DNA from 3 places in the Methylobacterium endophyticum genome. Region 3 is predicted to be linked to each of the others. Evidence: predicted binding sites of a transcription regulator. Region 3 holds the regulator's gene; each other region holds the start of a gene.
The links. The regulator PhoB, encoded in region 3, activates phosphate uptake and scavenging genes when phosphate is short. The targets are predictions, from matches to a motif close to TGTCATNNANCTGTCAT.
Positions count from the first base shown of each region.

Region 1 (5,619 bases), on a different contig from region 3:
TGTGGGTGTTGAGGAAGACCTCCCAGGCCTCCTTCTTGCCCACGCGCTCGACGATCTCGTAGTCGGACTTGGCGAGGTCGACGTCGAGGCGCGGGGCGGCGGGCGCCACCGCACGCTCGGGCGCGGCCGGGACGAGCGCCACGGTGCCGCCGCCGAGCGAGCCGTAGACGAAGGGCTCCTGCTGGCGGCGCGTGGCGCGCAGCACGTCGTCGCGCACCCGGCCGAAGGCGAGGCGCACGTCGAGCCCCGGCACGGTGAGGTTGGCCAGCAGCGCGGTGGTGAAGGGGCTGTGCTCGCCGTCGCCGTCATTGGCGACGTTCTTCTCCTTCGCCGCGTAGGCGATGAGCGTGTCGGTCTGCGAGGGCTCCACGCGGGCGAGCCCCGAGGAGATGGCGCGGGTGGCGACGCGGCGCTTGATCTTGCTGGCGAAGGGGTTGTCGCGGCAGGCGTCGAGGATGATGAGCCGCAGGCGCTTGGCCGGCTCCAGCGCCGTGATGACGCGATCCAGCGGAATGGCCTCGTCGTCGGCGTCGCGCTCGTTGACGAGCTTGGCGTCGGTCGGGATCAAATAGTTCTGATCGCGAATCTCGATGCCGTGGCCGGCATAATAGACCACCGCGATGTCGGCGTCGGCCACCGCGTCCTCGAATTCGCGGATGGCGCGCTTGAGGGCGAGGTTGCCGACGTCGCTCCGCGCCGTCACCACGTCGAAGCCGGCCTTGCGGAAGAGATCCGCCATGGCGGAGGCGTCGTTGACGGCGTTCGGGAGCTTCGGCACCGACTCGTAGGCGGAGACGCCGACCACCAACGCCACGCGCCGGCCTTCCGCCGAGGCCTGCTCGGCGAAGAGCGTCAGCGCGAGGCTGAAGATCAGGGCGAGGGGAAACCGGGACACGCCGACGACTCCGGCAGGCGGGACGACGGATCAGGCCGGCTCGCGCCGGCTTCCGTCGAGCCCGAAAACTACCCCTCCGGACAGGCGGATGCAACGCGGATTCCGCCCGTCCGACCGGCGATTCACTTGAAGAACGCTGCTTTCGTGCGCTTGATCACATCGGCCGCGCGCGGGGCTACTGTCGAGAGCCTGTGTCGCGCCGATGACGAATCTTGCGAGACTGCGCATCCGCCGGCCCTATTCAACTGTTCGCACGACTTTCTCGCGGCGGGATTCGGGAAGGACTCTGGCGATGCCGGCCGGCCTCACTCGGCGGAGGCCGCCACGATGGCATGCACCGTATCGCCCTCCCGCAGGAACGGGCCAGCGCGCAGAACGACGGCCTCCGAGCCGTCGAGCCCGTCGCGGATCTCGACCCGATTGCCGGAAGAGAGTCCCGTCGTCACCGGCCGCGCCTCGATCCGGTTGCCGCGGGCGATGTAGACGATGGAGGCGTCCGCCTCGCGCTGGATCGCGCCCGCCGGCACCGCGATGCCGCAGCGTTCGGCCACCGTCACCACGCCGCGCGCGAAGACGCCCGGACGCAGGCCGCGCCCGGAGCGCAGCAGCACGCGCACCCGCCCGAGCTGCGTCCCGCCGTCGACGACGGGCGAGACCGTGCGCACCCGGCCCGGCAGGTCGCCGTGGCCGAGGGGCGTCACCGTGGCGGCGAGGCCCGGCGAGAGCCGCGCCATGGCCGATAGCGGCACCTCGGCGGCGAGCTCGTACTCGCCCTGCCCGACGATCTGGAACAGGGCGGGGGCGTAGGCCGAGGCGGGGGCGCCCGCCACCGCCGTGCTGCGGCCGACGATGCCGGGCAGCGGCGCGCGCAGCTCGACGGTCGGCCCGTCGCCGCCGTCCGCGCGGGCGAGCTGCGCCAGCACCTGTCCGGCGGCGACCTCGGCCAGGGGCTCGGCCAGCACGCGGACGACCTTCAGACCCTCGCGCTCCGGCCGCACCTCGACATCGTGGCGGGCCACGATGGTGCCGCTGAGCAGCACCTGGTCCTGGAAGCAGGCGCGGCCGGCCTTCACCACGCTGACGCTCATCAGGTCGGGCCGGTCGGGAGCGGGCGCGGCCTCCGCCGTCGCGGTCTCGGGCGGCGCCGCCGTGAGGTAGCGGCGTAGCATCACCCCTCCGCCGCCCGCGAGGCAGAGCAGGACCAGCGCCGCCGCCGACCAGCGCAGAATCACCGCGCGCCGGCTCCGGCGCTCGGGCGGCTCGGCGCCGTCGGAGGGCAGGATCACGCGGAAGGCATGCACCGGCCGGGGGATGTTCTTGAGCTTCTGCGGACCGATGTCCTTGAAGCGGACCTGCACGCGGGCGGCGATGGCATCGTGCACCGAGCGGGAGATGCAGATGCCGCCGATCTCGGCGATGCCTTCCAGCCGCGCGGCGACGTTCACGCCGTCGCCGAGCATGTCCCCGTCGCGCTGGACCACGTCGCCGATGTTGAGGCCCATGCGGAACTGGACCCGGCGGCTCGCCGGATAGGGCCGGTTGAGATCGCGCAGGCGTTCCTGGATGGCGATGGCCGCCCGCAGCGCCTCCACGGCGCTCGGGAACTCGGCCAGTATGGCGTCGCCCGCCGTGTTGAAGACGCGGCCGTCGAAGGTCGACACCTGCTCGCGGAAGACGGCGCCGTATTCCCCGAGCCGGGTGAGGGTGTCGTCCTCGTCCTCCGCGATCAGCCGGGAATAGCCGGCGACGTCGGCGGCCAGGATCGCCGCGATGGTGCGCTTCATCGCGTGCGCCTCACGCCGTGCGGCACGGATGCATCCTTCTCAACGGACATGCGGCATGCGCGGAGGGCTGGGGCGGGATCGGCGAGGCCCCGCCAGCACGCGGAACGGGCGTGCCAAAGTCAAGCCCGAAGCGCGGCGTCCACACGCTCCGCGCCGTTCCGAGCGCCGGGGGCCTCAGCAGCTCTTGTCGAGACGGTAGCCGTTGGGGCCGGCATGGCCGCGATAGCGGCAGCCGCCGTAGCTGCCCATGAACCCGTAGGCGTCGCGCCCGGTCTTCCAGGTTGCGCCGCGCCCGCCGGAATAGCGGGCGGAGCGGTAGCCGCGCGGACGCGGGGCCGGGGCGGCGGCGCGGGCCGCAGGCGCGGCGGGAGCGGCGGCAGTGGTAGCGGCGGCAGGAGCGGGGCCGGCGGCGGGGCCTTCTGCCAGGGCGGTGCCGGTGAGGGCGAGGAACGCGGCGAGCACCAGCATGGACGTCTTCATGTCTACCTCCCCGGACCGCGGCGCGGTCGAGACTTCACGAAAGCCGTATCCGTCCGCCCGAAAACTGTATCGGCGCCCGCGATCCGTGAAAAGCCCAGTATCCGTGCCGTCCTGGCGCGGCTGTGCGTGGCGGCACCGGCGCGGGCCGGCACGCACGGAGTCATCGGAGCGTCACGATCCCGGCCGAGGGTTGCGCCGCTTGCCGGGAGGGGACAGCGCCGCTACCCCGTCCCGGACCGACCGCCACATCCGAGCGCCGCGCCGGCCTTCTCAGGCCGCGCCGCCGCGCCATCGCAGAAAAAGCCGCCGCGCCATGGACTTCCACCGCCGCTTCACCGTTCTGATGTGCGCGCCGAACTTCGACCCGGACGATCTGGAGGGCGCCCGCGTCCAGCAGATCATCGCCGCCGTCGAGGGGCGGGGCTTCGAGGTGGTGCGCGCGCGCCGCGTCGAGGACGCCTCCATCGCCGTCCAGACGGACGCCGCCATCGGCTGCATGGTGGTCGACTGGGGCAAGCGCGGGCTCGACGGCAAGGCCGCCGCCCTCATCGACATGATGAGGAAGCGCGGCCTCGAGATGCCGATCGTCATCATGGTCCGGCGCAAGCGCCTGGAGGACATCCCCGTCGAGCTCCTCGACTTCATCGACGGCTACATCTTCCTCGCCGAGGAGACGCCGGAATTCATCGCGCGCGGGCTCGTCAGCCGCGTGACGCAATACGCCGAGACCCTGAAGACGCCGTTCTTCGGCGCGCTGGTCGACTATGCCGAGATGGGCAACCAGCTCTGGACCTGCCCCGGCCATAACGGCGGCATCTTCTACAACCGCTCGCCCATCGGGCGCATCTTCGTGGAGCATCTCGGCGAGGCGATCTTCCGCGACGACCTCGACAATTCCGTCCTCGATCTCGGCGATCTCCTCGTCCACGAGGGACCGGCTCTGAAGGCCCAGAAGGAAGCGGCCCAGATCTTCGGGGCGGAGAAGACCTATTTCGTCCTCAACGGCACCTCGGCCTCGAACAAGATCGCGCTCTCGGCCCTGGTGGCGGAGGGCGACCTGGTGCTGTTCGACCGCAACAACCACAAGGCCGCGCATCACGGCGCGCTCTTCCTCGGCGGCGGCATCCCGATCTTTCTGGAGACCGACCGCAACCCCTACGGGCTGATCGGGCCGATCTACCACGCGGCCCTCGACGAGACGGCGATCCGCGAGAAGATCCGCAAGAACCCGCTGGTGAAGGATCCCGACGCGTGGTCGCGCGAGCGCCCGTTCCGCGTCGCCGTCATCGAGCAATGCACCTATGACGGCACCATCCTCGACGCGCAGGAGGTGGTCGCGCGCATCGGGCACCTGTGCGACTACATCCTCTTCGACGAGGCCTGGGCGGGCTTCATGAAGTTCCACCCGCTCTATGCCGGCCGCTTCGCCATGGGGCTGAAGGGGCTCGACGAGAACTCGCCGGGCATCATCGCCACGCAGTCGACCCACAAGCAGCTCGCGAGCTTCTCCCAGGCCTCGCAGATCCACACCCGCGACGGGCATATCCGCGGCCAGACGCGGCGCGTGGAGCACCGCCGCCTCAACGAAAGCTTCCTCGTCCACGCCTCGACCTCGCCCTTCTACCCGCTGTTCGCCTCCCTCGACGTCGGCGCGCAGATGATGAAGGGCCGCTCCGGCATGATCCTGTGGGACGACACCATCCGGCTCGGCATCGAGTGGCGCAAGAAGGTCCGCGCCATCCGCCGGGAGCTGGAGGAGGAGGCGACGAACAAGCGCGAGCGCTGGTTCTTCGACCCCTTCGTGCCGGACGTGGTCGAGGGGCCGGACGGCGAGGACGTGCCCTGGGAGAGCCTCTCCACCGACGTGCTGGCGGGCGATGCGCGCTATTGGGAGCTGGCGCCGGGGGCCGCCTGGCACGGCTTCAAGCACGTCGCGCCGGGCTTCGCCATCACCGACCCGAACAAGCTGACGGTGCTCACCCCCGGCTTCGACCGAAAGACCGGCCAGTACGCCGACCACGGCGTGCCCGCGCCCATCGTCGCGCAGTACCTGCGCGAGAACCGGATCGTGGCCGAGAAGAACGACCTCAACTCGCTGCTCTTCCTGCTGACGCCGGGCGTCGAATCCTCCAAGGCCGGCACGCTGATCTCAGGGCTCGTCGCCTTCAAGCGCCTGCACGACGAGAACGTGCCGCTGGAGGAGGCGATGCCGGAATTCGTGCGCCGACGGCCGCAGCGCTACCAGGGCGTGCGCCTGCGCGACCTCTGCGCCGATTTCCACGCCTTCCACCGGGAGGCCGGCACCAGCGCCCTCCAGCGCAAGCAGTTCGAGCCGAAGCACCTGCCCGAGATGGTGATGAGCCCGAAGGACGCCGTGCAGGCGCTCACCCGCAACAATGTCGACTTCGTGCCCATCGCCGAGGCGGAGGGGCGCATCGCCACGACGCTGCTGCTGGTCTA
Region 1 is NZ_JBNHES010000010.1:148,839-154,457, forward strand. Features, by position in the region: gene ACP56T_RS13310 (caspase family protein) at 1-895, opposite strand, end outside; gene ACP56T_RS13315 (adenylate/guanylate cyclase domain-containing protein) at 1,201-2,679, opposite strand; gene ACP56T_RS13320 (translation initiation factor IF-2) at 2,854-3,159, opposite strand; gene ACP56T_RS13325 (Orn/Lys/Arg family decarboxylase) at 3,473-5,619, shown strand, end outside.
Region 1: a site for PhoB is predicted at 3,318-3,334, ahead of ACP56T_RS13325 (Orn/Lys/Arg family decarboxylase). Genes of this name have one in related genera too.

Region 2 (5,619 bases), on a different contig from region 3:
TGCCCGCGTCGCGCACCCACACCGCCGGCTTGTCGTGCCAGCGGTACAGGGCCGACCACGGCACCGTGATCGCCTCGCGCGGGCGGAAGCGCCCCCGCCCGATCACCACGGCGCCGAGCCCCATGGCCTCCGGCACCTTCGCGATCCCGACCTTGACCCGCACCGTCCCCGAGGACGGATCGACGCTCGGCGCGATCTCGCGCACCGTTCCCGTCGCCGTCACGGAAGGGTCGGCCTGAAGGGTGATCTCGACGGTCTTCGATTCGGGCGGCGTCGCCAGCAGCGCCTCGTAGACGTTGAAGACCGCGTCCCGGCCGCCGTCCTGGGCCAGCAACAGCACCGACTGGCCCGCCTGCACCACCTGCCCCGTCTCCAGCGAGCGGCTGAGCACGATGCCGTCCACGCCCGCGCGCAGCTCCGTGTAGGAGAACTGCTCCTTGGCGGTGCCCAGCGCGGCGCGGGCCGAATCGACGGCGGCCTGCGAGGTCCTGAGCTGCTGCTCGGCGTTGTCGTAGGCGGGCCGCGTGGTGTAGCCGCTCGCGAGCAGCGACTCCTGCCGGCGGAAGGCGAGCTTCGCCTGGGTGAGGAGCGCCTCGGCCGAGTTCAATGCCGCCTCGGCATTGGCGCGGTTGGCCTGCTGCTCCTGCGGATCGAGCCGCGCCAGCACCTGATCGGCCGTCACATGGTCGCCGACCTCGACGAGGCGCTGGGCGATCTTGCCGTTGGTGCGGAAGGAGACGTTCGTCTGTGCCTGGGCCTGGATGTCGCCGGTGAACACCACGTCCAGCGCCACGGGCTGCTTGCGGGCGAGGACGGTGCGCACCAGCGTCTGCGCGCCGAGCGGCACCGCATCCGCCGCGGCGGCGGGCAGCGGGACGAGCAGGATGCCGGCGAGGCCGAGGCGGCGAAGGCTGGACATGACGGTCGGATCCCGATTCGGCCCTTTCCCCCCGAAGCCTTATCCCCTACATTACCGACCGTCCAGACGGTTTTTCGGCGGAGGCTTGCCGAGGGGCGGGCATCGGGTCGAGGCGGCCCGGAGGGCATGATGACGAAAGCGCGCAGCCGGCGCGACGACAGGCCGGAGATCATCCTCGACGCCGCCGAGAGCCTGCTGCGGCGCTCCGGCAGCCGGACGCTCACCATCGACGCGGTGGCGGCGGAGGCCGGCCTCAGCAAGGGCGGCGTGCTGCACCACTACGCCTCGAAGGACGCGCTGGTGACGGCGCTCGCCGCGCGCAAGGTCCAGCGCATGCAGGCGGGCATCGCCGAATGCGCCGCCGCCCTCGGCTCCGACCCGGCGGCGATCCCGCTGGCGCTGATCGCGCATGCGCGGCAGGTCTATGCCGACGAGTGCGGCTTCCCCGATTCGCTGCTGATCGCCTCCTCCGAGAACGCGGAGGCGGCGGCGGGCTTCCGCGCCTTCCTGGCCGAGCGTCTGGCGCAGCTCGAGTCCGTCGAGGCGGCCCCCGGCGCCGGGGCGATGCTGGCCTTCTCGCTCATCGGCCTGATGATGAGCCGCTCGCTCGGCTTCCACGCCCTGGAGGGCGACGAACTGGAGCGATTCTTCGGCGCCCTCGAAACCGCCGCTCGCGCCGGCCGCTGACCCGGCACCTCAGCCCGCCCGTCCCGACTCCGCCGCCATCGCCGCGAAGACCAGGGCGTGCCGGGCGGCGACGGCATCGACATCCCGGCCGTAGCCGCCGCCGATCACCGCCACCAGCGGGATGCCGCGTGCCCGCGTCTCGCCGACCACGAAGCGGTCGCGGGCGAGAAGCCCGTCGTCCGTCAGCGCGAGGCGGCCGAGCCGATCGTCCCGGTGCGGGTCGACGCCCGCGTTGTAGAAGACGAGATCGGGCGCCAGCGCGTCGAGCAGCGGCGGCAGCCGGGCGTGCAGCACGGCGAGATAGCCCGCGTCGTCGAGCCCGTCCGGCAGGCCGATGTCGAGGTCGCCGGGGATCTTGCGGGCGGGGTAGTTGCGCTCGGCATGCAGGGAGAAGGCGAACAGGTCCGGCGTGCCCGACAGGCAGTCGGCGGTGCCGTCGCCCTGATGGACGTCGAGGTCCACCACCAGCGCGCGGCGCAGCGCCCCTTCCGCCTGGAGCGTGCGGGCGGCGATGGCGACGTCGTTGAAGGTGCAGAACCCGGCCCCGTGCGCGCGCCGCGCATGGTGGCTTCCGCCGGCGGTGCTGCCCGCGAGCCCGCCCGCGAGGGCGAGGCGCGCCGCCGCCAGGGTCCCGCCAACGGAGGCGCGGGCGCGGCGCACCACGCTCTTCTCGATGGGCAGGCCGATCTCGCGCTCGATCGCGCGGGGGACATTGGCCGCGAGCACCGCCTCGACATAGGCGCGGTCGTGGACGAGGGCGAGGAGATCGGCGTCGGCCGGCTCCGGCCGCACGAATCCGCCCGGCACCAGTCCCGCCGCCTCGATCCGCGCCGCGAGGCGGCCGTATTTCCCCATCGGGAAGCGGTGGCCGTCCGGCAGGGTCGCCTCGTAGGCGGGATGGAAGACGATCGGGACGCTCAGGGCTCGGGCTTTCGCGCTGCGGCGACTGTCATACGACTGAAACGCCGCGCCTGTTAGGGCCTCGGCTAACAAGGGGGCGCCGCCGCGACGCGGGGCCACGGGCGGCGTTTCTGGAGAGTCGGCATGGCGGGTTTCGTCGGGAACGGCACCGTCCTCGCCCTGTCGCTCTGCGCGCTGCTCACGCTGGTCCATCTCGCGAGCCTCGCGGTGGCGGCCGTCCGGCTCGGCGCGACGCGGCGTGCCTCCGCCTTCCCGGCGGGGGCGCCGGTCAGCCTGGTGCGGCCGGTCTGCGGGCTCGAGCCTTTCAGCGAGGAGACCCTCGGCCGGGGCTTTTCCCTCTCCTATCCCGATTACGAGCTGATCTTCTGCGTCGCGGAGGCCGGCGACCCGGTGGTGCCGCTGGTGCGCCGGCTGATGGCGGCGCATCCGCATGTCCCCTCGCGGCTCGTCGTCGGCGACGAGCGGGTGAGCGACAACCCGAAGCTCAACAACTGCGTGCGCGGCTGGGAGGCGGCGCGCCACGACTGGGTGGTGCTCGCCGATTCCAACGTGCTGATGCCGCCGGACTACCTCCAGCAGTTGCAGGCGGCCTGGCGCGCCGACACCGGCCTCGTCTGCTCGACGCCGGTGGGCGCGCGGCCCGACGGTTTTTTCGCGGAGGTCGAATGTGCCTTCCTGAATACGCTCCAGGCGCGCTGGCAATATGCCGGCGAGGCGCTCGGCCTCGGCTTCGCGCAGGGCAAGAGCATGCTCTGGCACAAGCCCTTCCTGGAGGAGCGGGGCGGCATCCGGGCGCTCGCCGCCGAAATCGCCGAGGACGCCGCCGCCACCAAGCTGGTGCGCGCGGCGGGCAAGCGCGTGCATCTCGTCGCCTCGCCCTTCGAGCAGCCCCTGGGCCAGCGCAAGGCGCGCGAGGTCTGGTCGCGCCAGCTCCGCTGGGCGCGTCTGCGCCGGGTGACGTTCCCGCTGTTCTTCGCGCCCGAGATCGGCACCGGGGCGGTGCTGCCCTTCCTCGCTGCCTTCGCCTGCACCGGCGGGCCGGCGCCGGCGGCGGTGCTGCTGGGGCTGGCGGGCCTCTGGTACGGCGCCGAATACGCGCTCGCGACGAAGGCCGGCTGGTATCGCTCGCCGCGCCTGATCCTGGCCTTCGTGGTCCGCGACGCGGTGCTGCCCTTCATGTGGAGCGCGGCCTGGATGCAGAGCGCCATCGTCTGGCGCGGCAACGCCATGGACATCCGGCCGAAGGAATCGGCCCGCCTGCGGGCCTCGCCGGGCGCGGCGTAGCGGATCAGGCCGGCTCTCGCGCGACCCGCTCGCGCCAGAAGTCCAGGGTGTCCGCGATGGTCGTGTCCCAGGCGATGCGCGGCGCCCAGCCGAGCAGGTCCTTCGCGCGCGTCGCATCGCCGACCGCGAAGGGCGTGTCGTTGGGGCGCATCCGCGCTGGGTCCGGCTCCACCGAGACGGGCACGCGGGCGAGCGCGGTGAGCGCGTCGAGGGCGTCGCGGATCGGGCGGGGACGGCCGGAGGCGATGTTGAGGATCAGCCCCGGCTCCAGCTCCGGTGCGAGAACGGCGGCGGCGTAGGCGGCGGCCACGTCGCGCACGTCGAGGAAGTCGCGCAGCGCCTCCAGGTTGCCGACCTTCATGACCGGAGCCTGCCGGCCGGCCTCGATGCGGGCGATCTGCGCGGCGAAGGCCGGCACCACGAAGGCTTCCGACTGCCCCGGCCCGGTATGGTTGAACGGGCGCATCCGCACCGCCTTCAGCCCGTCGCGCGCCATCTGGCCGATCAGGAGGTCGGCGGCGGCCTTGGAGGCGGCGTAGGGGTTGGTCGGGTCGAGCAGCGCCCCCTCGTCGAGGGGCGCGGTGCCGCGTTTGAAGGTGCCGCCATAGACCTCCGAGGTCGAGACGAACAGGAAGCGGGCCCCCGGCGCCTCGCGGAGCGTCGCCGCCGCGAGGTTCATCGTCCCCTCGACGTTGATCCGCCAGGTCCGGGCGGGGTCCGAGCGCGCCTCCTGAAGGGCCGCGATCGCCGCGAGATGCACGACGCAGGTGGGCCGCGCCGCGCGGACCGCCTCGCGCGTGCCGGCGGCGTCGGTGACGTCGAAGGGCAGCGCCGTCGCGCCGTCGGGCGCCCTGTCGGCACCGCGAAGGCCCGCGAGGACGGTCGAGCCCGGCGGCAGCGCCCGCGCCAGGGCCGCGACGAGATGGCCGCCGACGAACCCAGCGGCGCCGGTGACGAGGACGCGCGGGGCGCCTTCCTGTCCGCTCACGGGCCTGGCTCGCCGTGGACGGGGCTAGCGGCCGGTCGACAGCCGCGCGAGGTCGGCGTCGACCATCTCGCGGATCATGTCTTCCAGCGAGGTCTCCGGCTCCCAGCCGAGCTTCGCCTTGGCCTTGGCCGGGTTGCCGAGCAGAACGTCGACCTCCGCCGGGCGAAAGAGCTCGGGGTCGATGACGAGGTGCTTCTCCAGGGGCAGGCCGACATGCTGGAAGGCGATCTCGCACATGTCGCGCACCGAGACCGTGCGTCCGGTGGCGATGACGTAGTCGTCGGCCGCTTCCTGCTGGAGCATCAGCCACATGGCCTTCACGTAGTCGCGGGCGTGGCCCCAATCGCGCTTGGCGTCGATGTTGCCGAGCCGCAGCTCGCTCGCCATTCCGAGCTTGATCTTGGCGACCCCGTCCGTGACCTTGCGGGTGACGAACTCGATGCCGCGCAGCGGGCTCTCGTGGTTGAACAGGATGCCGCTCGACGCGTGCATGCCGAAGCTCTCGCGGTAGTTCACGGTCATCCAGTGGCCGTAGAGCTTGGCCGCGGCATAGGGCGAGCGCGGGTAGAACGGCGTCGTCTCGCTCTGCATCGGCTCCTGGATCATCCCGTACATCTCGGACGAGGAGGCCTGGTAGAAATGCGCGTCGGGCTTCTCCAGCCGCACCGCCTCGAGCATCGCGGCGCAGCCGAGGCCCGTGATGGCGCCGGTGAGCAGCGGCTGCTGCCAGGAGGTCTTCACGAAGGACTGTGCGCCGAGGTTGTAGACCTCGTCGGGCTGGGCCGCGCGCACGATGCGCATCAGGCTCGACAGGTCGGAG
Region 2 is NZ_JBNHES010000001.1:65,711-71,329, forward strand. Features, by position in the region: gene ACP56T_RS00315 (efflux RND transporter periplasmic adaptor subunit) at 1-919, opposite strand, end outside; gene ACP56T_RS00320 (TetR/AcrR family transcriptional regulator) at 1,046-1,606, shown strand; gene ACP56T_RS00325 (histone deacetylase family protein) at 1,616-2,527, opposite strand; gene ACP56T_RS00330 (ceramide glucosyltransferase) at 2,651-3,811, shown strand; gene ACP56T_RS00335 (GDP-mannose 4,6-dehydratase) at 3,816-4,799, opposite strand; gene gmd (GDP-mannose 4,6-dehydratase) at 4,824-5,619, opposite strand, start outside.
Region 2: a site for PhoB is predicted at 2,554-2,570, ahead of ACP56T_RS00330 (ceramide glucosyltransferase). Genes of this name have one in related genera too.

Region 3 (5,619 bases):
ATGACCATCGAGCTGCTCGCCGCCGTGCCGAGCATCATCTACGGCATGTGGGGCCTGTTCATCTTCGCGCCGCTCTTCGCGCGCTTCGTGCAGACCCCCGTATCGAACGTGGTCGAGGGCCTGCCCATCGTCGGCACGCTGCTCTATGCCCGCGTGCCCTCGGGGGTCGGCGTGCTCACGGCGGGCATCATCCTCGCCATCATGATCGTGCCCTTCGTGGCCTCGATCACCCGCGACATGCTCGACCAGATCCCGACCGTGCTGCGCGAGAGCGCCTACGGCATCGGCTGCACCACCTGGGAGGTGATCCGGCATGTGCTGGTGCCGCAGGCCTCCGTGTCGATCATCGGCGCGATCATGCTCGGCCTCGGCCGCGCGCTCGGCGAGACCATGGCCGTGACCTTCGTGGTCGGCAACGCCAACCGGCTCTCGGCCTCGATCTTCGATCCGGGCTCGACCATCGCGTCCCGCATCGCCAACGAGTTCAACGAGGCCGACGGCATGCAGCTCAACGCCCTCATGGCGCTCGGCTGCATCCTGTTCGTCATCACCTTCTTCGTCCTGATCGTCGCGCGCCTGCTCGTCCGGCGCGTGAAGGTCGCCTGAGCGGAAAGCCGGCCCCCCATGGACGCCACCAACACCCTTCCCGCCGCGCGCGCCTCGGTCCCCGCCGCCGTCAGCCGGGTCCGCCCCGGCCGCCGGATCGCGGATCGCATCCTGATCGTGTCGAGCACGCTCGCCACCGCCATCGGCATCGTCGTGCTCGGCTCTATCCTGCTGATGCTCATCGTCGAGGGCGTGAAGGGCTTCTCGCCGATGCTCTTCGTCGAGCCGACGCCGGGCCCCGGCTCGGTGGGCGGCGGCATCGCCAACGCCATCCTCGGCAGCCTGGTGCTCACCTTCATCGGCATCGTGGTGGCGACGCCCATCGGCCTCATGGCCGGCACCTACCTCGCGGAATACGGCCGCAGCTCGAAGCTCGCCGACCTGATCCGCTTCCTCAACGACATCCTGCTGTCGGCGCCGTCCATCCTCATCGGCCTGTTCGTCTACACGCTGATGGTGCGGCCCATGGGCACCTATTCGGGCTGGGCCGGCGGCGTGGCGCTCGCCATCATCGCCACCCCGGTGATCGTGCGCACCACCGAGGACATGCTGCGCCTCGTGCCCGCCACCCAGCGCGAGGCCGGCGCGGCGCTGGGCGCGCCGCCCTCCGTCGTGATCCGCTCGATCACCTGGCGGGGTGCCAGCGCCGGCATCGTCACCGGAATCATCCTGGCGCTGGCCCGCATCGCCGGCGAGACCGCCCCGCTGCTGTTCACGGCGCTGAACAACAACTCCTGGTTCAACGCGAACCTCCTCGGCGGCATCCCGAACCTGCCGGTGATGATCTACCAGTTCGCCCTCTCGCCCTACCCGAACTGGCAGCAGCTCGCCTGGGCCGGCGCGCTGCTCATCACGGTCACGATCCTGGCGCTGTCGGTGGTCGCCCGCGTCCTCGTCAAGAGCGAGCGCGCGCGCTGACGCGCCGCCGCTCTCCCCCCATTCCCCTCTCGAAGGACGCCACGCGATGAACGCCGCTTCCGGAATCACCTCCGCCCAGCTCACCGGGCGCCATCAGGCCGACGAGGGCGCCCCCGTGCGCATCGCCGTCAAGGACCTGAACTTCTACTACGGCAACTTCCACGGCCTGAAGAACGTCAACCTCAACTTCCACGACCGCCAGGTCACGGCGCTGATCGGGCCGTCCGGCTGCGGGAAGTCGACGCTGCTGCGCACCTTCAACCGCATCTACAGCCTCTATCCCGAGCAGCGGGCCGAGGGGCAGATCATGCTCGACGGCCGCAACGTGCTCGACTCCAGGGTCGATCTCAACGAGCTGCGCTCCAAGGTCGGGATGGTGTTCCAGAAGCCGACGCCCTTCCCGATGTCGATCTACGACAACGTCGCCTTCGGCCTGCGGCTCTACGAGCGCCTGCCCAAGGCCGAGCTCGACGTCCGCGTCGAGGAGAGCCTTCGCAAGTCGGCGCTCTGGGACGAGGTGAAGGACAAGCTCAAGCAGTCCGGCATGGGCCTCTCCGGCGGCCAGCAGCAGCGCCTCTGCATCGCCCGCACCGTGGCGCAGCGTCCCGAAGTGATCCTGTTCGACGAGCCGACCTCGGCCCTCGACCCGATCTCCACCGGCCGCATCGAGGAGCTGATCGAGCAGCTGCGCAGCGAGTTCACCATCGCGATCGTGACGCACAACATGCAGCAGGCCGCGCGCATCTCGCAGTTCACGGCGTTCATGTATCTCGGCGAGCTGGTCGAGTTCGGGCCGACGACGCGGATCTTCATGAACCCGACCAAGTCCCAGACCCAGGACTACATCACCGGCCGCTTCGGCTGATCCCGGAAGAGCGGAGCGAGGACCGGACCATGCCCGACCACATCGTCACCTCCTACGACAACGACCTCGAAAGCCTGCGCCGCTCGATCTCCGAGATGGGCGGCATCGCCGAGAAGATGATGACCGATGCGGGCGACGCCCTCGTGCGCCGCGACGCCGTCCTCGCCCAGGCCGTCATCGCCGCCGACAAGCGGCTCGACGCGCTCCAGCGCGAGATCGAGGAGCGCGCGGTGCTGCTCATCGCCCGCCGCCAGCCGCTGGCCATCGACCTGCGCGAGACCATCTCGGCGATCCGCGTCTCCGGCGATCTCGAGCGCATCGGCGACCTCGCCAAGAACGTCGCCAAGCGCGTGGTCGCGATCATCGACGAGCCGCAGCCGCAGAAGATCGTGCTCGGCGTCCAGCACATGAGCGACCTCGTGCAGGAGCAGCTCAAGGACGTTCTCGACGCCTATGCGAGCCGGAACACCCAGGCCGCCTACGACGTCTGGGAGCGCGACGGGGCGATCGACGCGCTCTACAACTCGCTCTTCCGCGAGCTCCTGACCTACATGATGGAAGACCCGCGCAATATCTCGTTCTGCACGCATCTCCTGTTCTGCGCCAAGAACGTCGAGCGCATCGGCGACCACACCACCAACATCGCCGAGACCATCCACTACCTCGTCACCGGCGAGAACCTGGCCGGCGAGCGCCCGAAGAACGACGCCTCCAACTACGCCACCGTGGCGCCGCAGCCGGCGGCTCCTTAATCAGCACGCAAGTCCGATACCGATCGGCGACGAGGACGCCCGTCGTCGATCGACCGCGCGGCCGCGGGGCGGCGGCCGCCCGCCGAACCTCACGGGTCACGACCCGTGAGACTTGGTATTGAGGCCCGATGAGCACGCACATCCTGATCGTCGAGGACGAGGAAGCCCTCACGCTTCTGCTGCGCTACAACCTCGAAGCGGAAGGCTTCTCCGTCGATTGCGCCGTGCGCGGCGACGAGGCCGAGCTGAAGCTCCAGGAGCAGGTGCCGGACCTCGTCCTCCTCGACTGGATGCTGCCCGGCCTCTCCGGCATCGAGCTGTGCCGGCGCATCCGCGCCCGCCGCGAGACCGAGCGGCTGCCGGTCATCATGCTCACCGCGCGCGGCGAGGAGGCGGACCGGGTGCGCGGCCTCGGCACGGGGGCCGACGACTACATCGTCAAGCCGTTCTCGGTGCCGGAGCTGCTCGCCCGCGTGCGCTCGCTGCTGCGCCGGGCCAAGCCCGCGCATGTGGCCAACCTGCTCGTCGCCGGCGACATCGAGCTCGACCGGCTGAGCCACCGCATCCGCCGCGACGGGCGCGAGCTGCATCTCGGCCCCACCGAGTTCAAGCTGCTCGAATTCCTGATGCAGAGCCCCGGCCGGGTCTTCTCCCGCGAGCAGCTCCTCGACGGGGTCTGGGGTCACGACGTCTATATCGACGAGCGCACCGTCGACGTGCATGTCGGCCGCCTGCGCAAGGCCATCAACCGCCCGCGCCAGCCCGACCCGATCCGCACCGTGCGCGGCTCCGGCTACGCCTTCGACGAGACCTTCGAGCTGGGTGAGTAGCGGCGTCGGTCCGCGCTCGCGGGGCGGTCGGCCCCTATTCGGCCGGGGTGTGGTGACGCGGGCGGGTGAGATGCGCGGTGATGGCGTAGATCACGAGGCCGCCCAGTCCCATCACGAATGGTGCGACGAACAACATATAGGTCTGGGCGGAGATCATGGCGGCAATCTCCCGAGAAGCCGTTGGGCTCCATAATGTAGCCCGCCGGCGAACGAAACCCAAACAGCGGCACCGAGGGCCAGTTCCCAGGCAGGTGCCGTCGGGGCGCTGAGGCCATAGAAGGCCGCTGCGGCCGGCGCGAGGACGCCGACTGTGACGGATGCCGTCGCCAAAGTGTTGAGCGCGGCCGCGCCCAGCTTGATGCGCTCCGTGACGATGGAATTCGTCACTCGCCGTGCTCCTCGTGCCGTCCAAGAAAAAAGGCCCGCTCGCGCGGGCCCTTTGGCTTCAAGACTGCGCTCCGCTCAGCGGAAGCCGGCCACCCGGCGGTCGCGCTTGCGCTCGGCGGCGGGCTGGTAGGCGATCTGGGCGTGGTGGGTGCAATAGGGCAGGCCGGTGATGGCGCGGGCGCCGCAGAAGCGGAACTCCGGCGTCGTCGGGTCGCCCATGGGCCAGCGGCACATGGACTCGCGCAGCTCCATGATCGTGACCCGTTCGGAGACGGCGAGCGCCACGGGCTCGGGAGCGGCCGCCGGCATCGGGAACTCCGGCGCCGGGCGCTGCACCGGCGGGGGCGCCGGCTCGGCGGCCTCCACGGCGGCCTCGATCACCACGGCATCGGCCTCCGGCAGCGTCTCGAGGGCGCCTTTCTTGCGGGCGCCCGGAGCGTCCGAGCCGGCCTTGATGCGGCCGCCCATGCCGAGGCGGTGGACCTTGCCGATGACCGCGTTGCGGGTGACGCCGCCGAGCTGCGCGGCGATCTTGCTCGCGCTCTGGCCCTCTTCCCACAGGCGGCGCAGCAGCTCGACGCGCTCGTCGGTCCAGCTCAAGCCCGCTTCCATGCTCGTCCCCCTTCGACTGGCCATCCGGCCGAGCGCGCGTCATCCGGCCCTTCGAGGAGCCAGCGGCACACACTCCGTACGTCTTGAAACCGTCCGTTACGCGCCGCCGGTCGCGGCCGCCGCCGGGGAGATCTGCCCCGATCGGCAGGCGAGACCCTACAGGAGGGCTCGCGGCAGACGCAAGAGTCGACGAATCGGTGCCCCGCTCGGGGGCGCGCGCTTTTCCACCGTGATCGGGAAAGCGGCCCGCGAGCGGCCTCGCGGAGGCACGCGAAGGCGGTGGCTGTGGCGCCCATGCATCACCCGTGCCCGGCGGCGCGATTGCGGGACGGGGGAGGGAACGCTACTATGGCCAAGCTCGTTCGACCGCCGTCATCCGTTCACCGAACACGCGCAGCGGAACCTCTCGCCATGACGACGTCGTCCCGACCGCGGTGGATGAGGGCGCTGCTCGCGCTGTCCGTGGGGGCGCCGCTGGCCGCCTGCTCGTCGATACCGCGCATTCCCTACACCGCCGGCGAGGCCGCGCTGGCGAGCGTCGCCAACATCCCCGGCGCGCGCGTCTTCGCGGACGCCTCCGCCGAGACCATCACCGAGATCGCCGGGCGGCCGGGGGCGCGCAAGCAGCGCTTCACCTATCTCGCCCTCT
Region 3 is NZ_JBNHES010000003.1:51,029-56,647, forward strand. Features, by position in the region: gene pstC (phosphate ABC transporter permease subunit PstC) at 1-606, shown strand, start outside; gene pstA (phosphate ABC transporter permease PstA) at 625-1,524, shown strand; gene pstB (phosphate ABC transporter ATP-binding protein PstB) at 1,571-2,389, shown strand; gene phoU (phosphate signaling complex protein PhoU) at 2,419-3,141, shown strand; gene phoB (phosphate regulon transcriptional regulator PhoB) at 3,270-3,971, shown strand; gene ACP56T_RS04690 (hypothetical protein) at 4,006-4,128, opposite strand; gene ACP56T_RS04695 (hypothetical protein) at 4,125-4,358, opposite strand; gene ACP56T_RS04700 (GcrA family cell cycle regulator) at 4,434-4,970, opposite strand; gene ACP56T_RS04705 (patatin-like phospholipase family protein) at 5,382-5,619, shown strand, end outside.